DNA from 2 places in the Bacillus sp. UNC322MFChir4.1 genome. Region 2 is predicted to be linked to the other one. Evidence: riboswitches for the same ligand, from Rfam matches in the RefSeq annotation. Region 2 holds a riboswitch; the other holds the start of a gene.

Region 1 (15,591 bases), on a different contig from region 2:
TAACGGCAAAAGGAGAAGAAATAAATCGAGTGCAAGGATTCGAAGTTGGAACAGACGATTATATCGTAAAACCGTTTAGCCCACGTGAAGTTGTGTTGCGTGTAAAAGCTGTGCTACGTCGTTCCGTTACAACAACATTCTTTACGCAAGATACAACAACAAAGGATGTTACTGTATTCCCGCACTTAACAATTGATAATGATGCACATCGTGTAACAGCAGATGGAGAAGAAGTGAATTTAACACCAAAAGAATATGAATTATTACTATTTTTAGCGAAGGCACCTGATAAAGTGTTTGACCGTGAACAATTATTAAAAGAAGTATGGCAGTATGAATTTTTCGGTGATTTACGCACGGTTGATACGCATGTAAAGCGTTTGCGTGAGAAATTAAGCAAAAAATCAGCAAATGCAGCGAAAATGATTGTAACAGTATGGGGTGTTGGTTACAAGTTTGAGGTTGTGAACGATTGATGCTTTGGAAAAGTGTTGTTGGGAAGTTATGGATGACAATTTTACTCCTCGTTTCATTCGTCCTAGGCTTTGTCGCTATTTTACTTTCTCAGTTTTTCGACAATTATTATGTGACGATGGGAGAAACAAGGCTGACAAATGTTGCAACGAGCGTTTCTGAATTAATAGAAGAGGGGGCGGATGAGAAGACGATAGAACATATCGCATATAAATTCGCTGACCCTCTTTCGCGGATTATTATTGTTAAAGAGGATGATAAAGTATCTGCATCTCCGGCTCAACGAGGATTGGTAACATTAACATTAGATGATTTAAAACATGATAAAGAGTTACAAGCTGTATTTACAGAACGTAAAAAGGTCCAAAAAATAAAAAGCGTCCCAGATGAAAAAAACAAGAAAAATCATGAAAATGATATGATGATTGTCGGTGTTCCGTTAAAGTCATCAAAAGATGGTGCTGTTTTTGTATATCAATCGTTACAAGTACCAAAACAGGGAATAGAAAAATCGACAGATTTTATCTTTTTATCTGCGGGAATTGCAATTATTTTAACAACATTCTTTGCGTTTTTCTTATCAACTCGAATTACAGCGCCACTTCGTAAAATGCGTGAAGTCGCTTTTGAAGTAGCGCGCGGAAAATTTGATGCGAAGGTACCGATGGTTTCGCAAGATGAAATCGGTGAATTGGCAACAGCTTTAAATCAAATGGGGAAACAATTGAAGTTTAATATGAATGCCCTGCAACAAGAAAAAGAACAGCTTTCAGGTATTTTAAGTAGTATGGCCGATGGTGTTATTACGCTAAATCAAGAAGGAGAAGTTGTAGTAATTAATCCGCCAGCAGAGCGTTTCTTACAAGTATGGCATGAAGAAAAAGAGATAGAGTTAAGTGTAAGTTTACCATCTGAGCTTGTTGAACTGTTTCATTTAGTTGTAGAAAGTGAACAAGAGCAAGTTGTGGAAATAAATTTAGAAAAAGGTAATTATGTTGTACTGATGACCCCGCTATACAATCAGACGAAGATTCGCGGAGCTGTTGCAGTACTTCGTGATATGACAGAAGAGCGCCGACTTGAAAAAATGCGGAAAGATTTTATTGCAAACGTATCGCATGAATTACGTACACCAATGGTTATGCTGCAAGGATATAGTGAAGCAATTTTAGATGATATTGTTCAAACGAAAGAAGAAGTGCATGAATTTGTGCAAATCATTTATGATGAATCTGTACGATTAGGGCGTCTTGTAAATGAATTATTAGATCTAGCTCGAATGGAGAGCGGTCATGTAGAATTACATATATCTGAGGTAGATGTCGTTCCGTTTGTTGAAAAGATTGCACGGAAATTTCAAGGGATAGCGAAGGAAAAAGAAGTACAATTATTAGTTGATTATCGAACTTCTATAGAGCAGCATTCTTTTGATCCTGATCGAATGGAACAAGTGTTAACAAATTTAATTGATAATGCGATTAGGCATACAAATACTGGCGGTAAAGTATCGCTTATTATTGATGAGAAAAGTAACGGAATTGTATTCGAAGTATCAGATTCTGGAGTTGGTATTCCAGAAGAGGATATTCCGTTCTTATTTGAGCGCTTTTATAAAGCAGATAAAGCCCGTACACGCGGAAAAACAGGTGGTACAGGTTTAGGGCTTGCGATTGCAAAAAACATTGTGCGCGGACATGAGGGTAAAATAACAGTGTCGAGTGTAGTAGGTGAAGGTACAACATTCTCTGTATATTTACCATCAGACATATGATGAAAAGCTTATCTTTTTGATAAGCTTTTTTCATAAAATAAAACCGTGAGCAGCGCGGTCTGTATTCTTTAATGAGCATCAATTGGATTTTTCGGGGTTGTCTATTTTCTCTATATATTGGTTAGCGACAGAAGTGTTTGTATAGGAAAAATACATAAGAGTAGGGGGAAAAGTATGAAGCTCTATACAAAAACAGGAGATAAGGGCACAACAAGTATTATTGGAGGACGCGTAGATAAAGATGATTTGCGTGTCGAGGCGTACGGAACACTTGATGAAGCGAATTCATTTATTGGGCATGCGATGACACTATTGCAAGGTGAGTTGTTTCAAGATATTTACCTGGAACTTGAAAAAATTCAGCATGAGTTGTTTGATTGCGGCGGCGATTTAGCGATTGTACAGAAAAAAATTCCGTATAAAGTAACAGAGGATATCATTACTTTTCTAGAGAAAAGGATTGATGTATATGTAAAAGAAGCACCGCCGCTAGAACGCTTTATTTTACCAGGAGGAAGTGAAGGAGCAGCAATTATTCATATCGCTCGTACTGTTACAAGAAGAGCAGAACGATGCATCGTTTCTTTAAAGAAACAAGATGAGATAAATGAACATGTTTTGCAATACGTAAATCGATTATCGGATTATTTATTTGCGGTTGCAAGGATTGTGAATGCTCGTTCTCACGTGAATGATGTAGAATATAAAAGAAGCGCAATTGTATTTCGGGATAAGGAAGAAAAGAAAGAGGAATAGACTCTTTCTTTTTTTTGTATACTTTTTTCTATAAATAACCAAAATAGAGAAAGTGTAATGGTTATTTAGAAAACGGAGGATTTACAATGAGAGTTTTAAAGGTAATATTGTTTTTCTTTTGTATCTTTTTTATAGGACAAGCAGAAGGTGCTGCTGAGGAAAAACAGTGGAAGTGGCCAGTGGAGGGAAGAATTAGCGATTATTTTGGAACGAGAAATGGAAAGCATTTTGGTATTGATATTGCTGCACCAACAGGAACTTCAATTGCAGCCATGCAAGGTGGTATTGTAACAAGATCTTATTTTTCTGATAGTTATGGTCATGTTATATTTATTAAACATAGAGATTATGAAGCGGTATATGCACATATGAATAAACGGCTTGTGAAAGAAGGAGAAGAGATTTTGCAAGGGCAAATAATTGGACAAGTAGGGAATACTGGACAATCTAATGGTGCGCATTTACATTTAGAAATTCATAAAGGGGCTTGGACGATAGCAAAAACAAATGCGATTAATCCCTTGCAAATACTTGGGGAAAAACAAAATGCAGTAGTATCTGCTTCTGTATATGTTGTGCAAAAGGATGATACACTAGTGAGTATTGCTAGAAAGTTTGGGACAACTGTTGAAGAATTGAAAGCAAAAAATCGTCTGCAAAAAGATATCATTTATCCATCACAAAAATTACATATCAATTGAAAAAAGAGCTAGTAAGCCTAGCTCTTTTGTTTGTTACCAAAAAATAAAGAGACAAATAAATCCAGAAATTGCTAAATAGCTATAATAATAAAATACTTTCGCTCTTGTTTTCTCTTCTGTTCTAAATAGGACAATAGTAGGTTCGATAAGGCCGATAACAAAACAAAGTAGACCGAGCAACATACAGCCGAGGGACAGTGAATACAAAGCGACTCGGAAGACTTGAAATGGAACGATAACTTTTAATATAAACGCAATTAGTGCGGTATAGCAAATTGTTCCAATATACATATTTAATGTTGTATTCGAGCGATAACCAGGCAGTTTCTTTAAAAATGATCTAGAAACAATCTCCATTTCTAAAGATGTATAAGTTTGAATGATTTTTTCAGCTTTCTTTCCTTGGTGAAACAAAGAAAGAATCCAATTTCGTTCTCCTTGAAAGACGAATTGGGTTTTTGTTAAATAATGATCGATTTTCACTTTTCTCCAGCTTTTCCATGGGTGTCGTTCGCAAAGTTTTAGCTTACTGTCTGAGTGTTTATCATATTGGTATATACTAATCCCGTGTTTATCAAAGGCAGCATAATATGTATCTCCTGAGAATTTTCCTGAGTCAACAGGACAATAGAACAGTAATTCTTTTTTTAAATAAAAATATTCTTTGCGAAGATTTTTTTTCATAATTTCTCGTATTGATTGTTTTTTTTCTTTACGCATGACATTTCCTCCACTGTAAGAAAATGCTGTTTTCTTAACAATATCATATCTTATCACTTTCGCATATGAATGGCTAGAGAATTACTAACAAAAAGAGAGAGACGCGAAAAAAGTGTTCTTTTTTGTCATATTATTTACAAATCGTTAAAATGTCATGCAATTATGAAGGCTTGGTTAGATACAGTTTATAAAATAAAAAGACAAAGAATTTTAATTCTTTTTCGCCGAGCAAGTATATCTGAATATGCTGTCGCATGTAATGATGAAAACAAAATGAGAAAGCGAATGCGAGTTATCTTTTGTTCTACGTATAAGTAAAATCTGCTATGCAATGTGAATGAAAAAGAAGCATTTTGATTCACATTGTTTTAAAGTTGTTGTATAATGATGAGGAAAATAGAATATCGGTCTATCTTCGGGGCAGGGTGAAAATCCCGACCGGCGGTGATGAACGCATGTATTTGTTCTAAGCCCGCGAGCCGTTAAGGCAGGATTTGGTGCGATTCCAAAGCCGACAGTACAGTCTGGATGGGAGAAGATGGAGGTTCAACGTTCAAAAAAGATAAGTATTTGAACGTCTATTTGATGTGCCTTAAATTTCTCCCTTTGCGTTTCGAATGCAAAGGGTTTTTTCATGCTAGAATATTTGGGCATAGCAGAACCTTTCCACATTCCATGAGATGATCGATGGAAAAGGAGAGAGAAATATGAAACAACAGAAGAGTGTAGTAAAAATGATGAGCATTGCGATGCTTTCTAGCATTGCGTATTTGCTAATGATGCTGGATTTTCCATTTCCAGGATTACCACCGTTTTTGAAAATTGATTTTAGTGATGTCCCAGCATTAATTGTAGCTATTATTTTTGGACCACTTTCAGGTGTAATTGTAGAGGCGATAAAAAACGTACTGTATTATGGTATCCAAGGAAGTTTAACAGGAGTGCCAGTAGGGGAAGTGGCGAATTTTATAGCGGGATGTCTCTTTATTCTTCCAGCATCTATGTTGTTCCGTAAACATCGTACAATTAAAAGTTTAACAACTGGATTGATGTTAGGAGCAATTTGTATGACTCTTATTATGAGTGTACTAAATTATTTCATCATTTTACCAGCCTACACTTGGTTCTTAGGTCAACCTGCTATGTCTAGCGGTGCAATGCGTCAAATGATTGTGGCGGCAATTTTACCATTTAATTTAATTAAAGGAATTATCGTAACAATTGTTTTTGTTCCTTTATTTTCTCGATTAAAAGTATGGGTGTTTGCGAAAATGAAAAATGCGTAAATAGAAGATTTGGCATCAGTGGATATTTTTCTGCTGATGCCTTTTTATCTTGTAAAAGTCTGACTGCTAAGAGGTTTCCATTCGTTTAGAAGGAGAATTTTTTTTTCAGTAAAAAATAACCCTCATTATTTGAGGGTTATTTTTGGAGACTATTCAAATTTTAATGCGTCGCCGTCGAATGCTTCGTCTGCCACTTTAATAGAATCTGTTGGGCAACCTTCAAATGCATCCATCATATCATCAACTAATACATCTGGAATTTCAACGATACCTTGGTTGTCGTCTAATGTTACGAATGCAATACCTTCATCATCGTAATCATAAATATCTGGTGCAGCTGCTCCGCAAGCTCCACATGCAATGCAAGTATCTTTATCAACAATTGTATATTTTGCCATCTTTAAATTACCTCCTCGAGAATATGTATAAAAACACTGATAAAAATTCTAATCTTATTGTAAAACGGTTTTTATAACTTTTCAATACAAAGTTATAATGATAATTCTTATCAATTAAAAATGTCAACTAATTTCTTCAATCGTTCATGATATTTTAAAAATATCTAAATAAGATGCATTTTGTTACAATGGAAATAGAAGTAGAGTGAAAGGATGGAAGCGTCATTGCAGCTACAATATACTGTACTATACTGTTTAAAGCAATTAAAAGGTGAACGGACAGTTTCTTCCATTTATCACCTTTTAAAAGGAAAGCGTTCTTCGCAAACGTTTCAGGATGGGAATATGTTTCATCTTTCCTTTTTATTTGGTGTATATAAATCTATAAGACGTCATGATTATGATAAACAGATTGAAACATTATTAAACGCACAACTTATTACATGTGTTCATGAAAATACTTACATTTTATCTGAAGTAGGAGAAAAACAATTAAATGAATGGAGGGAAAAATTTTATTTCCCGAAACATTTACATGGTCTTCAATATGGTGAACTTGGAGAGAATTTTTGGAAAAGACTATCCTTAATTATACAAACTGTCTCAAATTTACAGCAGCAAAATGTGAAATTTATTCCGATTCAGCAAGATACAGAAATTACGAGATGGGTCAAACAATTTATTACGAGCTCTTCTTTTTCAAGAGAATATTTAGCGGAACAGTTATATAAAGAAATCCATTTCATATTAATGAATGTGACTCCTATAGAAGCAAATAGTTTTGTGTACCGTCTAACGGGATATCATCGTATTGGTTATACAACGGAGCAGCTTGGAGATATGATGAAACAAGATGAACATCGCGTATATCTTTTATTTTGGGGAACAATTCATTTCATCATTCAACATGTGCAACATCATAAGCAACAGTTTCCATTGCTAACACAAATTATTGCGTATCCAAATGAAAAAGCAGATCTATTAAGTATATCCACACAAAAAACGTATCAATTATGGAAACAAGGAAGAAGTATGGATGAAATTGCGCGGATTAGAAAATTGAAAGTTGCAACAATTGAAGATCATATTGTAGAAATTGCATTACGTGAGAAAGAATTTCAGGTGGAGCAATTTATAGAAAAAGAAAAAATGAAGCAAATACAGAATGTGATTGAGAAGTTACAAACACGGAAGCTGCGAATATTAAAACAAGCTGCTGGAGAGCATGTTTCCTATTTTGAAATTCGTCTTGTATTAGCGCGAGTAGGGGGATGACATGAGACTTGAAGATGTTTTATATCAGTGGTTTGGATACCGAACATTTCGATCTGGACAAAAGGAAGTCGTTGCAGATTTATTAAAGGGAAACTCTGTTGTCGCGATGCTGCCAACAGGGGGCGGAAAATCGCTTTGTTATCAGTTGCCAGGGCTTGTACAAGATGGAACGGTACTAATTGTGTCACCATTATTGTCTTTAATGGAAGATCAAGTTACACAATTAAAATATATAGTGAAAAATCAAGTTATTGCTCTGAATAGCTTTCGAACAATAATAGAAAAAAAAGAAGCGATGCGACGATTGCATTCTTATAAATTTGTATTTGTATCTCCTGAAATGTTGCAATCAGATGTACTGCTAAAAGAACTAAGAAAAATTCATATCTCTTTATTTGTTGTGGACGAAGCGCATTGTATTTCACAATGGGGATATGATTTTCGAACAGATTATAAAAAGCTAGATCAAGTTATTGCATCCATAGGTTCCCCCCCAGTTCTTGCTTTAACAGCCACAGCTACGAAAGAAGTATTACAAGATATTATTGAAAGCTTACATTTGAAAGATGTGAAGCAACATTTATATTCGATTGATCGCCCTAATATCGCTATGAAAATCGAGTTTGTCCAAACGATTCAAGAGAAAAAAGAGGCATTATTATCTTACGTGAAATATCTACAAGGACCTGGGATCATTTATTGTTCAAGTAGGGCTTGGACTGAGCGTCTTGCAGCGTATTTAAGGGATGAGGGCATTAATGATGTTGCATATTATCACGGTGGAATGGAACATGAAGAGCGGATGTTAATTCAGCAACAATTTATGAATGATCAACTGCAACTTGTTGTCTGTACAAGTGCATTTGGAATGGGTGTGAATAAGCAAAATACACGATATATTATTCATTTCCATTATCCAATTAATATAGAATCTTATTTACAAGAAATTGGACGAGCGGGTCGTGATGGAGAACCGAGCATTGCTATTTTATTATGTAGCCCGCTTGATCATGATTTGCCGCTCACCATTATTGAAGAAGAATTACCAAATGAACAACAAATTCGGTTTTTATTTTCCTTATTACGTGAAACAACGTTACAAAAAAAAGTGTTATCGTTAGAAGATGTAGAAGAAATTTGCTATAATGCAGCAGGATTGAATGAACAATACTGGAGATTTATTCGCTATCATTTTGAAAAGATGAAAATCATACAGCATAGGCAATTGATGATTGAATCCTTGTCTGATGAAGCTGAGCAGAAATTAATTACAGAAGTGAGAACGAGACTTTATAATAAATATGGTCAATTAGAAATGATGAAAGAATGGATAAGGCGAACAGATTGCAAAAGAGAGGAAATCCTTTCGAAATTTGGATATATAAAGGAAATACAGCCGGAAAATTGTTGTAATCATTGCGGAATTCATATGGAAGATTATAAAAAAAAGCAAGCGAGACAATCTGTTTTCGAATATAATTGGGAAGCGGAGTTACAATTGCTTTTCGGATTTAGAGGGAAGGAATGATGGATATACGCAAGAAAAGTATTGAAGACATGAGCCCAAAAGAAATCAGACTGAATTTATATATTACACAAGCAATTGTTATATGTGTGGGAATACTATTAGCGTATACATTTTTTCCGAGTATGGATACATTTTTGGATTTATGGTACTGGGACTTTTCATCTGTTTTTTTTATAGGTGGAGGAGTAGCTTGTATTATTGTTCTGTTGGATCATATTGCAATGTATCTTTTTCCTGAATCGTGGTTTGATGACGGTGGGATTAATGATCGTATGTTTCAAGGAATGTCTGTGTTGCAAATATTGGCTGTTACTCTTTTGATCGGAACAGCAGAAGAATTTCTATTTCGTGGTGTGATACAAACGTACTTTGGCCTAATTTTTGCAAGTGTAGTATTTGCTGTTTTACATATTCGCTACATTACTAAGCCATTTTTATTTTGTTTTGTGTTGTTAATTAGTATTGTATTTGGTTTTGTGTTTCAATATACAGGGAATTTAGTAATTACAATTTTTGCGCATTTTTTAGTCGATTTCATAATGGGATTACAATTAAGAAATCAAATGATAGATGGTGGTGACCGGGATGACGACAAGGCCGACAACAGAGTTTGAAGAGAGTTTGAATGAGTCAACGCAAACAGAAGAGGGTTTACCGCCACGTAGTGAAGTTCATAAAGACAAAAAAAATCAAAAATCAAAATTTAAAATAAAGCACTTTTTTGTTCGGATTTTAACAGTATTATTTATCCTTCTCCCTATTGGGGTTTTATGGTATACCGAGCGTTACGTTGTAGAGAAAAACAAAGAATCTGAGGCTAATTCTGAACAAAGTCCATTTGAAGTTATTTTTTTTGATTCAAAAAAGAAAACAAATCATGAATCAAAATCATCCTCATCAGAGGCATTTCAGTTTCATACAGTGAAAGAAGGAGAGACTTTGGAAGAGGTTGCAAAGAAATATTTTCCGAACGAAGATGGAATAGCAATTATAAAGAAATATAATGAGATAGCAGAAGGATTGAAACCAGGGCAGGTATTGAAAATTCCGAAGAAGACAGGGGCAGAAAAGAAGAAATAAAGAGAAATTTTCATCCTGTTATTTGCTGATGGTAAGCCCCTATCTAAAGTTTGTGAGAAATTTGAAGAAGATAGCCGGGGGATAACTGCTGGTGTGTATCAATCTTATTACAAATAAGTAATTTGATGAAGAAAACCTTCTACTGATCGTAGAAGGTTTTTCTTCAAGATGTGTTATGATGTGATTATATAAATTCATTTTAATCTTTCGACATATAATTTGCTTCTATGCAGAGTACAACATGACCTGTACTTGATTGTTTTCTTTGTTTGAAACCTCGAATGTGGCAGGAAAAGGCCCTGACAGCTTCTATGCACGGCCAGATGCTCTCGTCCTTCACTAAAAGAGAGGGGTTTTTATGTCGTTTTTTAACTTGTATATATAGATAGATTCTGTTAAGAAGAAAGATGGGGAAAGTGTATGACTTGGGTCGTGTTAGGTTGTTTCATTGTATGTATTGTAATGGTTTGTTTTATGATGATGTATAGAGAAGCGATACGTAATACATTGTTAGAGCACACCATATTATTTGCAGATTTTCCAATAAGTTTTGGAGAAGTTCGAATTTTCTTTATTTCAGATATTCACAAAAGAACGGTATCTCAATCTTTAATACAGAAAGTAAAAGGAAAAGTAGACCTTGTTATTATAGGTGGGGATTTAGCTGAACGAGGAGTACCTCTATCACGAGTAGCTGAAAATATTAAACGGTTAAATGAAATAGGACAAGTATATTTTGTTTGGGGCAATAACGATTATGAAATTAATTTTCACGAATTAGATGCGTTACTTCTTCAAAATGGCGTGAAAATTTTAGATAATACAGGGACGTTATTTGAATCGGATCTTGGAGAGAAAATATGGCTACTAGGTGTCGATGATGTAGGTTTGAGGCGTGATCGATTAGATTTAGCGTTAGCGGATTGCAAAGAAGAGGGCTTTCGCATCCTTGTGAGCCACAACCCTGATATTTTATATAAATTAAATGGAATGGAACGTATTTCCTGTATATTAAGTGGTCATACGCACGGCGGACAAATTCGGCTGTTTCATGCTACACGTTTTTTGAAAGGTGGAATTTATGAATATCCACATACGACTTTGTTTGTAAGTAATGGTTATGGAACAACATTTGTACCATTACGGTTTCGAGCTCCTGCACAAACGCATTTGATTACCTTACGAAGAAAAGATTGACGCTGCTTTTAAGGTGGGAAGAAATATGCCAAATTCAACTGGAAAATATAATATTAAAGCTATTTCCAATATGCTCGGTATACATCCAGGAACATTGCGAGCTTGGGAAAGACGATATCGAATCATTACACCGAAACGTAATGATGCTGGACATCGCTTATATACGGAAGAACATGTTCAAATTTTTAAATGGCTTATTAATAAACTGAATCAAGGATTTACCATTGGACAAGCAGTAAGTTTATTAGAAAATGATCAATTAAGAAATCACAATTTATCAGAAAAAGAATATAATAAAGTAGAACTTTTAGTAGACGATATCTTGTATTCTTTGTTAAAATTTGATGAAAAACAAGCTCTTGAATTATTGGATGAAGCGTTTAGTATTTTTTCTATAGATAAAGTGGTTACAGAGGTATTCACAAAATTATTGTTCAAGCTAAGAGAGAAGCGCTTGAATGAAAAAAACACAAGCGTAGAGGAACAATATGCAGTATCTCTTTTACGATCACGTGTGGGAGCGATTTACCATAGTATACCCACCAATGCAGGAACATCAAAGGTACTTTCTATATGTGTTCCAGGAGAAGTAGATGAACTCGAATTATTTATTTTTACAACATATTTACGCCGAAAAGGTTATCCAACAATCTATATTGGGACAGGCATAGAGGAAGCCGGTATTCATGAAGTAATTACACGAGTAAACCCTAAATTTTTGTTTATTTCTTGTACAATGCAAGAAAATATAATGGGAAGTGTTCAGCTTGCAAAGAGATTACGTGAGCAATATAAGAATCTTACTATCGGACTTGCCGGTGTTGCCTTTAGGTTTGCTTCTAATGAAGAAAAAGAAGAGATTCATAACTTGTTTGTTGGGGATACGAAAGAAGAGTGGAATGAATGGTTAAAAATGTTAGAATAGTTGTTCGGAAAGAACCATCTATTTTCTGTTTCATATAATAAAAATTAGATGCAACGGTTGCGTAAGGAGGTTACGGGATGAGGCTGGAACGTTTAAATTATAATAAAATAAAAATCTTTCTGACGTTCGATGATTTGTCAGAACGTGGGCTTACGAAGGAAGATTTATGGAAAAATGCTCCTAAAGTTCAACAGTTATTTCGAGATATGATGCAAGAAGCTAATAAAGAGCTCGGCTTTGAAGCTGATGGTCCAATTGCAGTAGAAGTGTTTTCATTGCAAGCGCAAGGGATGGTTGTTATTGTCACAAAAGAAAATCAAGAGTTAGATACGGAAGAAGAATTCCAAGATGAATACATTGAAATGCAAGTTACTCTTGATGAGAGTGAGCATATATTATACGAATTTAATTCGTTAGACGATATGATTGCATTAGCTGGTCGTTTATATAGTCTTGGAATAATAGGTGGAAAGCTTTATGGATGGCAAGATCGTTTTTATTTATGGATAGAAGAGGAAACGGCTACGTTATTAAAAGAAGATATGATTGCTATTTTGGCGGAGTTTGGTAACTCCTCCACAATTACAATTTATCGAATGATGGAATATGGAAAAGAACTGATGGCAAATGATGCAATTAAACAAATCTACAATTACTTTATCGCAAAAGAAAACCTCAGCTAAGTAATTTAGTTGAGGTTTTCTATATATAAAATATTTAAACATTATATTATATAAAAAATGTTAACTTTTTAATCGTTTTGCTTTTCTAAAAATAACAAAAATACTATAATGATATTGAAAACGTTTGCAAAGTAAAAAAAGGTTTGTATACTTTTGTTAGCGTTTTCTCTTGCATTCCTATTTTAAGAGTGTATACTAAGCAATGAAGGTTTACTAAACAAGTGAAATTACAGGGGGTTTACTTACTATGGTAGCCGAAAAGGGAGCTCAAACACAAACACAACAAAGAGAACAACATTTTGAACTGTTGAATTCGACGCAAATTGTTATTAAAGAAGCCTTAGAAAAATTGGGTTATCCAAACGAGGTATATGAATTACTTAAAGAACCAATTCGTATGATGACAGTGAAGATTCCAGTTCGTATGGATGATGGGACTGTTAAAATATTTACAGGATATCGTGCTCAGCATAATGATGCTGTTGGTCCGACAAAGGGTGGTATTCGCTTCCATCCGAATGTAACGGAAAATGAAGTAAAAGCACTTTCAATTTGGATGAGCTTAAAATGTGGTATCGTTGATTTACCATACGGTGGTGGTAAAGGTGGTATCGTTTGTGACCCACGTGAAATGTCTTTCCGTGAGTTAGAAAGATTAAGCCGTGGCTATGTAAGAGCAATTAGTCAAATTGTAGGGCCAACAAAAGATATTCCAGCTCCAGACGTATTTACAAATTCACAAATTATGGCATGGATGATGGATGAATATAGCCGTATTGACGAATTTAATTCACCTGGATTTATTACAGGGAAACCACTTGTATTAGGTGGATCTCATGGCCGTGAAACAGCGACTGCAAAAGGTGTAACAATTTGTATTCGTGAAGCAGCGAAAAAACGTAATATCGATATTAAAGGTGCACGTGTTGTTGTACAAGGATTCGGAAATGCAGGTAGCTTCTTAGCGAAGTTTATGCACGATGCGGGAGCGAAAGTAATTGCGATTTCGGATGCTTACGGTGCACTTCATGATCCAAATGGTTTAGATATTGATTATTTATTAGACCGTCGTGATAGCTTTGGTACAGTAACAAAATTATTCAATAATACAATTTCAAATAAAGAATTATTAGAATTAGATTGTGATATTTTAGTACCAGCTGCGATTGAAAATCAAATTACAGAAGAAAATGCAGCGAATATTAAAGCGAAAATTGTTGTAGAAGCAGCAAACGGTCCTACAACATTAGAAGCAACAAGAATTTTAACAGAGCGTGGCATTTTACTTGTTCCAGACGTATTAGCAAGTGCTGGTGGCGTAACAGTTTCTTACTTTGAGTGGGTACAGAACAACCAAGGTTACTATTGGACTGAAGAAGAAGTAGAGGCTCGTTTAGAAAAAGTAATGGTAAGCTCGTTTGATTCTATTTACGAAACATCGCAAGTTCGTAAAGTGGATATGCGTTTAGCAGCTTATATGGTTGGTGTTCGTAAAATGGCAGAAGCAAGTCGCTTCAGAGGCTGGGTATAAGCCAACTATTGATTATGAAAACCGCAATTTCCTTAAAGGAAGTTGCGGTTTTTTGTCGTATTTAGATTGTGAGATTAAGTGGGGTTTCCATTCGTATTTCTACTGATGGTAAGTTGGAGGAATATATATGTATATAAGTTAAAAAACTGCCATAAAAGCCCTTTCATGTTTATCCCGCATTAACGGGCAGTAATACTCCCGCCTCAAAATTCAGCGGAAGCAAAGAAGTTAGGCGGGAGATAAACTGCCCGTAAAAGCCCGATTGGTTCAACTAATAATCAGTGGGGGATGAAGAAAACCCCCACTGATTAAAGTTTCACTTTATAGGAGGACGAGAGTGTGAGCGGTCCACATGCTTGGTTTAAAACAAAGGGAGCAAGCTATTCTCTATAGCAGCGACTTATAAAGAAAAGCGGAGCCGACTGTTTAAGTCTGTTGGCTAAGGTTCTTTTATACTTTCTCGTGTGGAAGATTCTTAGACATGAGGGCTAGATAAAGGTGTCAAAGTATTAAAACAGATTTATATAGAAAAGTGCTGGGAGAAAGGGGAGAAACATGCAAATGGATCTAATGGAACAAGTGGTTGAATTAGAGAAGCGAATTATGAATTTAGAAAAGAAGCTAGAGAGAAAACAAATGGAAACAATATCGCCTATTCGGCTGTTTTGGGAGGCACTTGCTTCTCTGTTGTTCGGAGTAGTTATTATCGGTCCACTTATTACAGGTGTATACGCATTAGTTGTATTACTTATGAGTTACATGAATTAGTAAAAAATAGAAAAGAACACTTGTTCTGACAGAACATTTGTGCTATAATCTCCTTAGATAGAAAAACGGAAATAAAGTGAAAGTTCCATAGGGATCAGTTTATTCGGGATTCATTGGTGGAAAGCATTCGCTAATAATAAAGGGGAGATTGTAATGAAAACGACTGCAGAACAACGTTTTATGATGCCAGCACATGTAATGGAGCGAGTTGAAAATTTACGTAAAAAGAACGTGAAAGAGTATTCCTTCTTACAGACAGTGAATCGTTTTTTTGGTTTAGAAACGAAGCAAGATGAAGTTTGGTTTTATGGTTTCTATACGTTGGCAGTAAGTATGTTACTATTTATGGTATTTGTTTCGAATATGATGGATTTTTTGTTTTCTTGATAATGATTGTGATAGGGACACATCATCTGAATACATATAAGATTAGGTAGGTTATTCTATTAGAGCGGAGATGATGTGAATGGCGAAGTTTCCTATACAGCGAAATTACAT
Region 2 (15,591 bases):
ATGTTTTGAAAGCTCCGATTAAAAAAATGATTTGGTTTCCTAACTCAGCCCACTCTCCACATTTTGAAGAACATGAACGTTTTACAGAAACGTTACTTGAAATTAAACAAGAGCACTTCTTGCTACACCCGTGAATACTTCGATTTTTTCTATATTTCATGAAACGGATTATGCACTGCAAGAAGCATGCTTCTTGTTCAAAATGAAACTCCCATCAAACCGGATTCTAGCTGTCTACAAAGAGAAAAATAGAAAAAGGTGCGTGTACTCACGCACCTTTCATCTTGTTGATCCTCTCTCAATTAGTTCGAAATCTAAATTTACTATCTCATGGTTATCTTCTACCTTTTTTATTTTTGCAATTAATTTCTGGATAGCTACTGCCCCTATACTTGTGATTGGCCGAGCAATCGTCGTTAATGACGGTGTAGACCACTCTCCTTGCATAGTTCCATTTAAACCAATAACTTGCAAATATTCTGGAATAGAGATATGTAATGTTTGCGCAGCACGGATAAAATCAATTCCGGCGGTATCACTACAAGTGACGATGCCATCTATATATGGATGTTTTCGCAATACTTCCGCAGCAATTTGTTCTGAATTTTCCTCTCTTCTATACATTTCGATCACTCGGTAAGATATGTTTTTCTCCCAAACCGCATCTAAAAAACCAGCGAAATGTTCCTCCATTGCTTCATGACTCGGTCCTTCATGAATATAAGCAAGAAAGTGGCATCCTTTCTCTTTTAATAACGAAACAGCTTGTATTGCTCCATTATAGTACTGTGAAATCATTTCCTCGCTTGAATCGATAATTACAAACGGAACTGATACTCTTTCTTTTTGTAATCCTTCATATACATCACGCGTCATAAGGATACCAGCAATATTATTTTGCTCCAATATATCCATATAACCATGCTTGTGCTCCATATTACATATAACGATTTGATATCCTTCTTTGTAAGCTTCTTCTTCAATAACCGTAAGCAAGGATAAAGATGCTGGATCTTGTATGTTAGATACAAGTAAAGCAATCATGGTGGAAGACTTTTTAAATAAAGCTTTAGCCACCGCATTTGGTTTATACTGCAACTCCTCAATTGCTTTCTTCACTTGTTTGACTGTATCTTCATGTACATATCCTTTTTCATTTAACACTCGTGAAACTGTTGCGACTGAAACTCCCGCCAACTTTGCAACATCGCGAATCGTTGCCACTTCTTCACCCCTCAACATGGAAATGCTTTACATTTACACCGTAAAACAAATTAAATGGTACGTCAAGAATATTATTTTATATTTCTGAAAATTGTTACATAAAAAAAGAAGTGCTTACACAGCACTTCTTCCCTCTTTCAATTGTTTATCTTTTATCGCAAATGTTTTCTTCAACATCGGCGGTGTAATCATCGTTGTTAAAATAACAACAATAACGATTGCTGTAAAATAATCTTGTGCTAATAACCCTGACGCAAGACCTTGCCCAGCAATAATGAGCGCTACTTCACCGCGGGAAACCATTCCAGAACCAATGATTGTAGAAGACTGTAAATCAAATCCTGTCATACGCGCTCCAAGACCACAGCCAATTAATTTCGTTAATACAGCAATCACCGTTAAAATGACAATAAACCCAACTTTATCCCCAATTCCTGCAAATGTAATATTCATCCCAATACTTACAAAGAAAATAGGAACAAACATTGCGTATGCAATTGGTTCAACTTTCTTCTCAACTTCATGTTTATAATCTGTTTGAGAAATTGCAATCCCTGCCGCAAACGCTCCGATAATGCCAGCTATTCCTAATAATTCTCCGAAATATGCAAAAGAAAAACAAATAATAAGAGCTGTACTAATAATAGATTCCGACACACGAAGCGGAGAAAGCCAGCGCATAATCATCGGAACGCCCTTCCATCCAATTAGGATAATAGCTGCAAAGAAGACAACTTTTTTCAAAATAACCATAGTTAAATTTACATCATCTGCACCTAAGAAGCTCATTGCAAATGCAAGTAAAATAACAACAAGAATATCATCAAACACCGCTGCGCCAAGCATTGTTGTACTTTCACGTGTTTTCATTTTCCCTAAATCTCGAAGCGTTTGTACTGAGATACTAACGCTAGTTGCACAAAGAAGTAAGCCTAAAAATACCGCATTCGCTTGCTCCATTCCCATAATAAGACCGGCAACATAGCCACCTACAAACGGGAAAATAATTCCCCCAACTGCTACTGCAAAAGAAGAGTTACGGTTTTCATTCAGTTCTTTTAAGTCCGTTTCTAAACCGGCCATAAACATGAGAAGAATAACCCCAACCTCACTTAATTGCCTTAGTAAATCCGTATTATCAATTAACCCCAGCACTGCAGGACCAATTATAATACCTACAATAAGTTTTCCAAGTACAGATGGTTGTCCTAGTCTAACACTTAAGTCACCAGCAAGTTTTGTACTTAACAAAATTACTGCTAATTGAAAGAAAAATATCATCTCATCGCTCCTTTTCTTATTTTACTCATTAAAATAACTATATATGATTTATACTGGTCTGTGAAATTATCAAATATGTACCTTTACGTAATGATTGCGTTTATTTATTTCCAATAATTTCTTCTTATAAAAAAACTTCCTATTTATAAAACAAAGATATTTTTCTTATTCAATCCCTTTATAAATCTTACAAAAAAAATTTCCAAACTAAATTTCATGTAATATTATATCCCTATTGTAGTCAATTTTCTATTTTTCTCACTCCTTTCCGCTTGCCGTTCTCACCTTTTTATTTGGTTATGATACAATGTAATTATTATATGTACTGTAACTTGGAGGAGAGAGAGTATGAAAGCGTTTTCGAAAGCATTATTAACGATAATTGGTACTCTTATTGGAATTGGCATTTTCTTTACGAATAAAGTTATGTATTTAAAGAAAAAAACAGAAGAAGAGATTTTAGAACGTGAAACAAAACAGCATTTTCGCTTGGAGGATTATGAAGCCATGCAGAAAGAAGAAGTATGCCTCTCTTCTCAATTTGGTTATAACATTCATGGTTACTTTATTCCTGTTAACCATTCAAATAAGTTCATGATTTTTTGTCACGGCGTCACCGTCAACAAAATAAATTCTATAAAGTATGCAAATTTATTTTTAAACAGAGGATTCAACGTATTTATTTATGATCATCGCCGCCACGGCCAAACAGGAGGCAAAACAACAAGTTATGGCTACTACGAAAAACACGATTTAAAGACGGTGGTAGATTGGCTCAAACAACGATTCGGTTCAAATATTACGCTTGGTATCCATGGTGAATCAATGGGAGCAGCAACGTTATTACAATATGCAGGTATGGTCGAGGACGGAGCTGATTTTTACATCGCTGATTGTCCGTTCTCTGATTTTTACGAACAGCTTCATTATCGTTTAAAGGTTGAGTTTCATTTACCAAAATGGCCTCTTTTACCACTCGCTAATACGTTTTTGAAAGTACGTGATGGTTATACAATTCGGGAGGTTTCTCCAATTGATTGTGTGAAAAACATAAAAAATCCTGTATTGTTCATCCATAGTAAAGATGACGATTACATTTTATGCAATATGACACAATCATTGTATGAGGCAAAGGAAGGTGCAAAAGAACTCTTTATTGCTGAAAAAGGTGCTCATGCTTGTTCTTATGCAGAAAATAGAGAAGAATATGAATATGCTGTTGATCACTTTTTAACAACATACGTAAACGAAACAAAAAACAGGCTCGCATAAGCCTGTTTTTATTTTAACGAAATAACAATTGGTTTATCTTTAGCAAACGAAGGAGCAAACAATAATTCAGATGCTCTCTCTTCTTTAGGTATTTCAAATATAATGCCCGATTGCAATGTATCGTATGATTTTAACTTTCTATCATGCAATATGCTTGTATTCCCTTTCGTTTGAACAGCTCCATATATTTTCCCGGTCTCTGAAATAACATTAAACTGCGCCTGCTTTACAATAATACTTTTATTTCTACTGTTCTTTAACGAAAAGTTTACGACAAGAAGCGTGTAATCATTTTTTGCAGTCCATACATCATAATGCGGTACACGACTTATATTTTTAATAACAAGATCTATTTGATGAGCGGATAAAATACCTTTTACACTTGATCGATTAGCTTGCTCTTCTTTATTGCATCCGGCTATGCAAAAGGAAATGATAATACTTATTATAAACAATCGTTTCCGCAACAACTTCCACCTTCTTTGCTGTTTCTATCGGTTGTATGTTGCACACATTGTATGTTTTTATGCATTAGAAACTACACCACAAAGAGGCTCATTCATTTCCAAATGAATGAGCCTCTTTCCTATCCCAACCAACAGCAAAAGTTTTCTTAGATTCACAATGGCCTATTACGCCAATACATCTGTAACTTGATCCATATTTTCAGAAATCCACTTTATTGCTTCATCAAGTGATGAAAACTCTGTTGTTTGAAATGTTACTTCATCTTGTAATAACCATACATCCTTTACTTCCTGCTGCACACCGGCAATTGACCAATGAAGTAAACTGTAGGGATGGTTATCATTTAAAAACGATACCCACGTTCGCTCTGTTGCGATATTTTGTAATGTACGTAATTGTTTTTTCATGTTTATGTTCACCTTAATATGTTTTCAGTATATAACTTATTATATCATTTCTATTTTCTCACAAAAAGCATTGTTTCTAAACATTGTCAAGTCATTCTAGTAAGTATATGATAAGCATATGCGTTTGGTGAGGAGGTGTAACAATGGGGAAAGTACAAATTAAAGTAAATGATAATGGTTCGTTTCGCATTACAGGGGATGTGGAACTAATCGATGCGGAAGGAAATGCATTTCCAGCAAAGCCGGCATTTTCACTATGTCGCTGCGGGTTATCAAAAAATATGCCGTATTGCGATGGTTCACATAAAGGACAATTTGAATCTGCTGTAAGGGCACCGAAAGAATAACACAAGACGCGCACAAAAACATGTGCGCGTTTTTTTACATACTTCCCACATAAAATCCTAAAAAAGCAATACCAATACCTATTACATAACTCATAACAAAATATAATAATGCCTTTTGACCTTCTCGTTTATGTATCAATTGGATCAATTCCAGTTGATATGTTGAAAAAGTCGTAAATGCTCCCATAAATCCTGTGCAACATAATAATACCCACATTTTAGCTACTCCAGCACCGTATAACAGACCGAGTAAAAACGAACCCATCATATTCACAAAAAATGTTCCATAAGGAAAAGAATCCCCATATTTTTCTTTCGCTATCGTACTAATAAAAAAACGGGCAATTGCCCCGAAAAAACCACCGATACTAACAAGTAATATATTCATATGTTTCCTTCTTTCCTCCTACTACGTTCATATAGCTTATTCCCAACATAAAATCCGCCAAAAGAGAAAAGCAATCCTCCTATCATACTTGTGCTCACATATAAAAAAGCCATTGTGAACGATTCATGCTGCAATAACTTTAGCGTGTCTACACTAAAAGTTGAAAACGTTGTATATGAACCAATTATCCCTGTACCAATAGCACTTATCATAAGCGGTGAAACCTGTTTCATCCGAAAGATAGACATCGTTAAAAATGCTAACAAAAAACTGCCACTCATATTAGCTAACCATGTTGCTAATGGAAAACTAGTAAAAGATGTTGTTTCAAAAAGCTGTCCTACTCCATAGCGAGCTAAGGCTCCGATAACGCCGCCTATTCCTACTGCAATATATTTCATACTTCCACCTCGTTTTAAACACTATATAAAATTTTTCTACACTAGTATAACAAATTTATTCTCTTTGCTAATGCACGATTTAAGTCCTTTTTATTTTCATACAATTCTTCACATTCAAATATTTTTATAGCCTTTTGTCTTTTTTGTGCTATAATGTGAGCAAACAGCATCCTTCGGGGTCGGGTGAAATTCCCAACCGGCGGTGATGAAGTGCACACTTCTAAGTCCGTGACCCGTTTTCAAGTTGAAAACGGTGGATCTAGTGAGACTCTAGAGCCGACAGTATAGTCTGGATGGGAGAAGGATATGTTTTCTAGTACGTATAATAGGATAAGTTTATTTCAGCATGCACATTTGTACTGTTTATTTTTAAACATACATATGTTTTCTTTCGTATACCATTGTTTTCTTTGCTGAAATCATACAATAACACTAGCATGTAAAAAAATAGATATTTGCTGGGATTCTTTTCTATGCAAACATATCGATTAACGCTAGGTTTCTTTCGTATACTCTCGTATCCTTCTTATATTTCTAGAAACATCGTCTCTCTCACCCCAAGGATTCTATCCTTGGGGTTTTTTGATTTTTTTTAGGAGAGGTGAGTTTATGACAGATCAAGAATATATGGCACTTGCTTTGCAATTAGCAAAACATACAGCTGGGCAAACAAGTCCTAATCCTATGGTCGGTGCTGTTGTTGTAAAAGATGGGAATATCGTTGGAGTAGGGTCCCATTTACGAGCGGGAACTGAACATGCTGAAGTTCACGCCCTCCGCATGGCTGGTGAAAATGCGCACGGTGCAGCAGTATATGTAACACTAGAACCGTGCAGTCACCACGGAAAAACGCCTCCTTGTTGTGATTTACTCATCGCAAAGAACGTTAACCGAGTCGTTGTTGCAGCACTAGATAGCAACCCGCTCGTTTCAGGTCAAGGTGTCAAACGATTACAAGAAGCTGGGATTGACGTAACAATTGGTGTTCTGGAAAAAGAAGCAAAAGAATTAAATCGTTACTTTTTCCACTACATGAAAACAAGGCGTCCATTTGTCACACTAAAAACAGCAATGAGTTTAGATGGAAAAATTGCTACTCGGACAGGAGAAAGTAAATGGATTACCGGTGAAGAAGCACGCGCTGATGTACACCGTTATCGTCATACACACGATGCCATTCTCGTTGGTGTAAATACAATTATTACTGATAATCCGCATTTAACAACGCGAATTGTAAATGGCGGAAAAAATCCGATTCGCATCGTACTTGATACACATTTACGAACACCGCTTTCATCTCATGTAATTACAGATGGCGAGGCCCCAACATGGTTTATCGTTGGAAATGGCGTTTCAAAAGAGAGAATCGCAACATTTCAATCAGATATGGTATCTGTATTGCAAATGAAAACGAATCGTATTGAAATAAACGAACTGCTCGATCTTCTCGGAGAAAAAAATATTCTTTCTCTCTTTGTCGAAGGCGGACAAACAGTTCATGCAAGTTTCTTAGAAGCAAAATGTTTTCAAGAACTGATTACTTATATTAGTCCAAAGCTAATTGGTGGTAAAGAGGCCCCAACATGTTTTGGCGGAAATGGTTTTACACAACTTGAAGATGCACTCGCGCTGCACATTCAATCGATGAAACAAATTGGTGATGATATTAAAATAGTTGCCACCCCAAGAAAAGAGGTGCCTTATGTTTACAGGAATTGTTGAAGAACTTGGAACAATCGCTAATATGCAGCAAACTGGCGAAGCTATGAAACTGACAATTTCGGCAAAGACCATTTTGGAAGACGTAAACTTAGGTGACAGCATTGCTGTTAACGGAATATGTTTAACCGTCACTTCTTATACAACCCATTCTTTTACCGTTGATGTCATGCCTGAGACGATGCGCGCAACGTCTTTGCAGTCACTTACTCGCGGTTCAACAGTAAATTTAGAGCGCGCTATGAGTGCAAACGGCCGCTTTGGTGGGCATTTTGTGACAGGACACATTGACGGCATTGGAACAATTATTGATAAAAAAAGAAGCTATAACGCTGTATATTACAAAATTCAATTACCAAATGAATTGCTTCGCTATTGTTTACAAAAAGGGGCTGTTGCCATTGATGGTACAAGTCTCACAATCTTTGGAGTTGAGGAATCTTCCATCACGATCTCTCTCATTCCACACACATTAAGTCAGTCAGTAATCGGAATAAAAGCTGCTGGCGATATCGTGAACATTGAGTGCGATATGATTGGAAAATACATTGAGCGTTTTATTACAAAGCCAACATCTAAAAAGAGCTCAATTACAGAAAGCTTTTTACAAGATAATGGATTCCTATAAAGGAGGAAATGAAATGTTTCATCGAATTGAAGAAGCGCTAGAAGATTTAAAACAAGGAAAAGTTATTATCGTATGCGATGATGAAAATAGAGAAAATGAAGGGGATTTTATTTCTTTAGCCGAGTATATTACCCCTGAAACAATCAACTTCATGATTACACATGGGCGCGGCCTTGTATGCGTTCCGATCACAGAAGAATATGCCAATCGTTTAGAGTTAGGACCTATGGTTTCACAAAATACAGATTCACACGGTACGGCTTTTACAGTTAGCGTCGATCACATTTCGACGACAACTGGTATTAGTGCGCATGAACGTGCGACAACTGTACGTGAACTATTAAATCTTGAAGCTGCAGCAAGTGATTTTAAACGCCCTGGACATATATTCCCTTTAATCGCAAAAGCAGGTGGCGTTCTTCGCCGCGCTGGGCATACAGAAGCTGCTGTAGATTTAGCAAAATTATGCGGCGCCGAGCCAGCAGGTGTTATTTGTGAAATTATAAATGAAGATGGAACGATGGCACGAGTGCCTGACTTATTAGAAATTGCAAAGCAATTTCATTTAAAAATGATTACAATTGAAGACTTAATTGCATATCGCCGCCATCATGAAACATTAGTGCAGCGCGAAGTCGAAATTACATTACCAACTGACTTTGGTACATTTCGGGCCATCGGCTACTCCAATTCTCTAGATCATCAAGAACATATCGCTCTTATAAAAGGTGATATTTCTACAGAGGAACCAGTGCTTGTACGCGTCCATTCTGAGTGCTTAACTGGTGATGCGTTTGGATCTTGCCGCTGCGACTGTGGTCCGCAGCTTCATGCAGCGCTCGCTCAAATTGAACGAGAAGGAACAGGAGTTCTTCTGTATATGCGTCAAGAAGGACGAGGCATTGGACTGCTTAATAAATTACGAGCATATAAACTGCAAGAAGAGGGCTACGATACTGTAGAAGCAAATGAAAAACTCGGCTTTGCAGCTGATCTTCGTGATTATGGTATTGGCGCACAAATTTTAAAAGATTTAGGGTTACAACAGCTTCGCCTATTAACAAATAACCCACGTAAAATTGCAGGCTTACAAGGTTATGATTTAGAAGTTGTAGAACGCGTGCCGCTCCAAATTCCAGCAAAAGAAGAAAATAAAGCATATTTACAAACGAAATCAACAAAATTAGGTCATTTATTAAATCTATAATATATAGCTGCAAATTAAAAAAATGACATACAAACCCTTTTTTTAGGGGAGGGCGAGAGCGTCTGGCCACGTATAGGAGCGGTCGGGGCCTTTTCCTGCCACATGCTAGGTTTGAAACAAAAGGAGCAGTCATTAAAAACCCTTTCTTTTTGGGTAGGCGAGGGCAAATCATATTTTGCTTTGCATAGCAGCAACTTCTATGTTGGAAAAATTAATATAAATTTAAATAGATTAAGGGAGAGATACATGATGGTATTTGAAGGTCATTTAGTTGGTACAGGATTAAAAGTAGGTATTGTCGTTGGTCGTTTTAACGAATTTATTACAAGCAAGCTATTAGGCGGTGCATTAGACGGTTTAAAGCGTCACGGGGTAGAAGAAAATAACATTGATGTCGCTTGGGTACCTGGTGCATTTGAAATTCCGTTAATTGCAAAGAAAATGGCAAACAGCGGAAAATACGATGCTGTCATTACACTTGGAACAGTGATACGCGGCGCAACAACACATTATGATTATGTTTGCAATGAAGTCGCAAAAGGCGTAGCTTCTCTTTCATTACAAACAGAAATTCCTGTTATCTTTGGCGTGTTAACAACAGAAACGATTGAACAAGCAATTGAACGCGCTGGTACAAAAGCTGGCAATAAAGGCTGGGAATCAGCCATTGCAGCGATTGAAATGGCAAACTTATCCCGCCAGTGGGCATAGAGTGAAACTTCCTCTTGTAAAACGCTTTTTCTCACAAGAAGTTAGCCCACCCAATCGGGCTCTTATGGCTGGTTTGTTTTTCTTCCTGCGCTTACTTCTTACCAGCCATTTGAGCGGGATCAACTGATTACATTTCGAACAAAAAGAGGCTTCGGCCTCTTTTTATTTTTCTGCTTTTCCTTCTTGCACAATTTGTAGTTCTTGACGCACTGCTTTTAAATTTTTTCCTTCTGTTTCAATTCCAAAGTACGCAGCTTGGTGCCGAAAATGCTGTTCAACCCTCTTTTGCAAATCTTTCTGTTCAGGATTTTCAACAGCTTTTACTGGGTCGGCACTAACTGCTTTCCATAAAATAAGAAAACTCATAAACGCTAATATATGTTTATGCATTCGAATCCCCCAAATCACGATTAAACTCCCTCTTACTATGTACAATTGCAGAATTGGAAATTCGAATACATATTATGTCATCTCTTTACAGATCCAATGATTCCAACACTTATATACGCTTTATTACATTTTATTTACAAAAAAAGAAAGCTCCTTCATAGAGAGCTTTCTTCTCAAGTTAGCATAGGGCCTACAATGCACATTCCTCAATTTCAAACCCTAAATCTTCAATCATTCCCCAGTCTGTTGTTGGCTCTTGGCCAGCAGTTGTTAAATAATCTCCAACGAAAATTGAGTTTGCTGCAAATAAACCAAGCGGTTGAACAGATCGCAAATTAATTTCACGTCCGCCAGATATACGAATTTCTTTTGACGGATTTACAAAACGCATCATCGCTAATACTTTTAAGCACTGCGTTGGTGTTAATTCTTTTTGCCCTTCTAACGGCGTTCCTTTCACAGCAACAAGGAAGTTACATGGAATAGAATCCGCATCTAGACGCTTTAATTCGAATGCAATCTCTACGCGTTGTTCCGTCGTTTCACCCATTCCGAAAATTGCACCAGAACACGGTGATATCCCCGCATGCTTCGCCTTTTCAACTGTATCTACACGATCGTCAAATGTATGGGTTAAACAAATGCTTTCGTAATTATCTACATGTGTATTTAAATTATGATTGTAACGATGTACGCCAGCTTCTGCAAGGCGCTCCGCTTGATCTTCATTTAAGAATCCAAGGCAGCAACAAATCTTCAAATCAGTCGTTTCGCGAATTTCTTGTACCGCTCCAATAACATGATCAACTTCTTTATTCGTTGGGCGACGGCCAGAAGCAACGATACAATATGTGCCTGCCTTACGCTTGATTGCTTCATGCGCACCTTCTACAATCTTCTCTTGTGTTAACCAAGCATATTTATCAATCGGCGCTTCGGATACGATTGATTGCGAACAATACCCACAATCTTCTGGACATAAACCTGACTTCGTATTAATAATCATATTTAATTTTACTTTTTTCCCAAAGTAATGATGACGAATTACATACGCCGCATTCATAATTTCTAAAATTTCTTCGTCATTTGCTTGTAAAATACTGAGTGCCTCTTCTTTCGTTACATCTCTTCCCTCTACTACTTCAAATGCGATTTGCTTCCAATCTGTTTTCGTTTGGACATGTTTCATTTCTTCTCTTCCCCTCTTTTTTCATATAAGAAAATAAAGCATGATATGTTGCTGCAATTCGTTCACATTTTGTAAAATCTCGTTCATATATGCGAAGCATACTACGAAAGATAGAAGGGCTTTGACAATAAGATTCTTCATTACTGTTCGTTGCTCCAACTTTACGAATCGATTGTAAAAATTCACGAACTGTAGCAAATGTTTCTATGTAACATGTTTCAGTAATCTGTATATCCCCTGTTATTCTTTTACACAACCCTTGCAGCTGTAACCCTGTTAAAAATCTTTGCCCAACAGTTGTAGTATTCTCTATGGCATTCGCTGTTTTCGCACGCTCAAATGATGTATGAAGCTCATGAAACGTTTCATTTCCAAATGTTGAAAACAACAGCACACCATCTTCACGTAAATTTTTATATAAATGTACTAATGTAGCTGATAAATCATTTAACCATTGAAATGTTGCATTCGAGATTATTACATCATATCGCTCGTGAAGTGTAATACGTTCAATGTCTTCACATCGAAATGTAACAGCCTCTACATTACACCTTGTTTTTGCTTTTGTAATCATACTTTCTGCAAAATCAACAGCGGTAATCGTTGCCTTCGGAAAGGATGTTGCTAGTTGCTCTGTGACATAACCTGTGCCACAGCCAAGTTCTAAAATATGAATTTGTGCCGCTTCATCGAAGTGCTCTTTCATACGAGCAAGCAGCCGATCCGCCATCTTTTTTTGAACACTTGCATATTGATCATAGGATACAGCCGCTTGATTAAATCGTTTTTGTAATAACGCCTTGTTAATCATTTCGCTCTATCCCCTTTACAAACTGTATCATTTCTTTTGCACATCGCTTTGCTTGTGTGAAACAAAGTGCATGTCCAGCTTCTTCTATAATCGTGAGTGATGCGTTTATTTTTTCTTGCATATACTCCGCAGCAGAGAGAGGACAAATCATATCATCTTTTCCATGAAGGAGTAATACTGGCACATCTATTTGTAATAGCTGTTCTCTAACATCTGTTTCTATTAAATATTGGAGTCCACATTGCAAAGAATGAATCGAATCACCTTGAAATTGTTCCGCTATTTTCAAGAATGCAATATCATGTCCGTTTTCCTGCTCCGCCTTGGAAAACATACTCACATAAAACCGTTTCAACGTATCATCTTTTTGTTTCAAAAGATTTCGATTCATTCGTTCAACAAAAGAGTTTTTCCAGCCATGTATGTAATCGGAATCAGTTGTAAATTTCGCTGTTCCTCCTAGTAACACAATCCCTTTCGTTTGCAATGAATGATGTACTTGAAGAGCGGCCAATGCTCCAAGTGACCAGCCAACTAAAATTACTTCTTTCCCTTCTGCTACCTCTATAATTCGACGTTGAAACTCCTGTTTATCTTCACTATTACGCCAATGAACAACATGTACGGGAAAATCATGTAAATGCGGAAGGAATGCTTCCCAAACCAGTTCTTCCATGCCCCATCCGGGAATGAGAATAAGACTAGGCTGCGTCATGAAATCACTCCTTCTTCTTTTCCAATTTGTACAATCCGCTGCGTTGCCCATTGTAAATCATCATTCGTATGGTGAGCTGTTACGGCAAAGCGGATGCGAGAACTATGCTGCGGAACAGTAGGCGGCCGAATAGCAATCGCTGCTATTCCTGCTTCTTGCAATTTCATACTAAAACGGAGCACTGCTTCATTAGACCCTACAATTACAGGAACAATATGCGTCGTGCTGTCTCCAATATGAAAACCAGCTTCTTGCAAACCTGTTCGAAAATATCGGCCATTTTCTATTAATATATGACGATGTGTTTCATCTTTTCTCACAATGTCAATTGCTTTTCCGATTGCACCAAGCGTTCCTGGTGGTAAAGCAGTTGTAAAAATAAAACTACGCATCGTATTGATCATATACTCGATGCAAACAGCATTTCCGGTAATATATGCACCATAGCAACCCAATGCTTTACTACATGTACCCATATGAATATCTATCGACTTGGCTAATTTCGGATACTCATGAGCAAGACCCGCTCCGTTTTTCCCGTATATTCCGCCCGCATGTGCCTCATCAACCATAAGAAGCGCTCCGTACTTTTCTTTTAGCATCACTAAATCTTCTAAATGAGCCCTATCTCCATCCATGCTAAAAATAGAATCCGTCACAATAAGTTTTCGCTTGTCTGCCTTAGCAGATTTCAGTAATTGCTCTAAATGCTCTAAGTCATTATGACGATAGCGCTTATGCTCAGCACCACTTAATACGATGCCATCTACAATACTGGCGTGATTCAGCCTATCGCTAAATACAATGTCATGACGACCTACAAGTGAAGAAATTGCTCCGACATTTGCCGTATAACCACTATTCACAATTAGTGCTTTTTCAGTTTCTTTCCAAGCGCATATTCGCTGTTCAATTTCTTCATATAACGGATAGTTCCCGACAACGAGACGGGACGCCGTCGCTCCGGTCCCATACGTTTTTGTCGCTTCAATTGCAGCTTCTTTTAACCGTACATCACCAGCTAATCCTAAGTAATTGTTTGAAGCTAAATTTAATAATCTCTTTCCATTTCGAACGAGCCACGCTTGTTCGGCGTGCTCCGTTGCCAACAATTTTCGGTGCTGTGACGTTTCTATAAGACTCGATAGCTTAGACTGAAAATGCGTTTCCCACACTGGATTCATTGCGTAAAAACTCCTCTAATTTTGAGATAGCAATACTCTCTTCTGCCGCTTGTAATAGTTCATTTCTCGTAAAGTTTTCACGGAGCGCTGGCAGCAATCCAATAACCGGTACGCCGCTTAATTCTTCTATCATTTCTTTGTTTTCTATTACTCTTTCTTTTTCATGTTCTCGGCATCCAGATAAAATGATACCCGCGACTGAAAGACCGTGTGCTTTTGCATAAGAAACCGTTAAAATAGTATGATTCACTGTCCCAAGCGTTGGCCTTGCTACAATAAGCACTGGTAATTGCAGCTGTTTCGCAAAATCGACAACGAGGGCATCAGTTGTGTAAGGAACGACAAGTCCGCCAGCGCCCTCTACAAACAAAGAGTCGAATTGTTTTGATAATTCATTGTAATGACTCGTAATATCTGATAATAGCACTTGCCTTCCTGCCCGCCTCATTGCTAAGCGAGGCGCAAGCGGTTCTTCAACTGAATAAGGGCAAATCTCTTCACATGATATTGTTACACCGGCAGCAGCTTTCAACCGAGCAGCGTCTCCTTCTGGATGAGAGGCAAGATGACCGCTTTGCAATGGTTTATACACGCCAATATTGTATCCGCGCTCGCGAAGCACACCAGCTAATGCACCTGTTACAACCGTTTTCCCTACTTCCGTATCGGTCGCTGTCACAAAGAAACCACTCATCATTTCTCCTCCGTTACCTCTTGAATAGCTTGCTGTAAAATTGCAATCATATCATCAAGCTCTTCTATCGTTGACCCAAGCGGCGGCATAAAGACAACAACATTCCCTAGTGGACGAAGAATCATTCCTAAATCACGTGCTCTTCTACAAACCTTCACACCGACTCGTTCCTGCCAAGAATATGCTTCCTTCGTTTCTTTATTTTGCACGAGCTCAATGCCAATCATAAAGCCTCGCTGACGAATATCTCCCACATGCTTAAATCCATGCAAAACTTCTAAGCGCTTTTCGATATATTCTGCTTTATGACTAACAGATTCTATAAGATTAGTCGTTTCAAATAATTTCAAGTTTGCAAGCGCTACTGCACAGCCTAGTGGATTTCCTGTATAACTATGGCCATGGAAAAACGTTTTTTGTTCCTCATAATCACCTAGAAAAGCACGATAAATTTCATCTGTCGTTACGGTAATAGCAACCGGTAAATATCCTCCTGTTAACCCTTTTCCAGCAGTTAAAATATCCGGTGTGATTCCTTCATGTTCGCATGCAAAC

The links. A riboswitch is a leader RNA that binds a small molecule or an ion and turns the genes downstream of it on or off. The one in region 2 is predicted to bind FMN.
Region 1: linked by a shared signal. The riboswitch ahead of BR72_RS17900 (ECF transporter S component) and the one ahead of ribD (bifunctional diaminohydroxyphosphoribosylaminopyrimidine deaminase/5-amino-6-(5-phosphoribosylamino)uracil reductase RibD) in region 2 are both predicted to bind FMN.

What each region holds. Positions count from the first base shown of each region.
Region 1 is NZ_KN050809.1:116,213-131,803, reverse strand. Features, by position in the region: gene BR72_RS17925 (response regulator transcription factor) at 1-476, shown strand, start outside; gene BR72_RS17920 (ATP-binding protein) at 509-2,245, shown strand; gene BR72_RS17915 (cob(I)yrinic acid a,c-diamide adenosyltransferase) at 2,420-3,001, shown strand; gene BR72_RS17910 (peptidoglycan DD-metalloendopeptidase family protein) at 3,088-3,702, shown strand; gene BR72_RS17905 (hypothetical protein) at 3,736-4,422, opposite strand; FMN riboswitch at 4,830-4,966, shown strand; gene BR72_RS17900 (ECF transporter S component) at 5,130-5,708, shown strand; gene BR72_RS17895 (ferredoxin) at 5,858-6,106, opposite strand; gene BR72_RS17890 (YpbB family protein) at 6,332-7,381, shown strand; gene BR72_RS17885 (RecQ family ATP-dependent DNA helicase) at 7,383-8,909, shown strand; gene BR72_RS17880 (CPBP family intramembrane glutamic endopeptidase) at 8,909-9,523, shown strand; gene BR72_RS17875 (LysM peptidoglycan-binding domain-containing protein) at 9,495-9,989, shown strand; gene BR72_RS17870 (metallophosphoesterase) at 10,410-11,186, shown strand; gene BR72_RS17865 (MerR family transcriptional regulator) at 11,212-12,111, shown strand; gene BR72_RS17860 (genetic competence negative regulator) at 12,189-12,794, shown strand; gene gudB (NAD-specific glutamate dehydrogenase) at 13,042-14,325, shown strand; gene BR72_RS17850 (hypothetical protein) at 14,881-15,093, shown strand; gene BR72_RS17845 (DUF3961 domain-containing protein) at 15,247-15,480, shown strand; gene BR72_RS17840 (peptidoglycan recognition protein family protein) at 15,560-15,591, shown strand, end outside.
Region 2 is NZ_JQKQ01000001.1:348,921-364,511, forward strand. Features, by position in the region: gene BR72_RS01715 (alpha/beta fold hydrolase) at 1-134, shown strand, start outside; gene BR72_RS01720 (LacI family DNA-binding transcriptional regulator) at 280-1,224, opposite strand; gene BR72_RS01725 (cation:proton antiporter) at 1,339-2,505, opposite strand; gene BR72_RS01730 (alpha/beta hydrolase) at 2,854-3,777, shown strand; gene BR72_RS01735 (DUF4352 domain-containing protein) at 3,786-4,244, opposite strand; gene BR72_RS01740 (DUF2552 family protein) at 4,410-4,652, opposite strand; gene BR72_RS01745 (CDGSH iron-sulfur domain-containing protein) at 4,796-4,999, shown strand; gene crcB (fluoride efflux transporter CrcB) at 5,034-5,387, opposite strand; gene crcB (fluoride efflux transporter CrcB) at 5,384-5,788, opposite strand; FMN riboswitch at 5,954-6,097, shown strand; gene ribD (bifunctional diaminohydroxyphosphoribosylaminopyrimidine deaminase/5-amino-6-(5-phosphoribosylamino)uracil reductase RibD) at 6,398-7,510, shown strand; gene ribE (riboflavin synthase) at 7,491-8,135, shown strand; gene BR72_RS01770 (bifunctional 3,4-dihydroxy-2-butanone-4-phosphate synthase/GTP cyclohydrolase II) at 8,149-9,342, shown strand; gene ribH (6,7-dimethyl-8-ribityllumazine synthase) at 9,592-10,053, shown strand; partial or broken gene BR72_RS01780 (hypothetical protein) at 10,228-10,443, opposite strand; gene bioB (biotin synthase BioB) at 10,634-11,632, opposite strand; gene bioC (malonyl-ACP O-methyltransferase BioC) at 11,586-12,443, opposite strand; gene BR72_RS01795 (alpha/beta fold hydrolase) at 12,436-13,158, opposite strand; gene bioF (8-amino-7-oxononanoate synthase) at 13,155-14,342, opposite strand; gene bioD (dethiobiotin synthase) at 14,308-15,036, opposite strand; gene bioA (adenosylmethionine--8-amino-7-oxononanoate transaminase) at 15,036-15,591, opposite strand, start outside.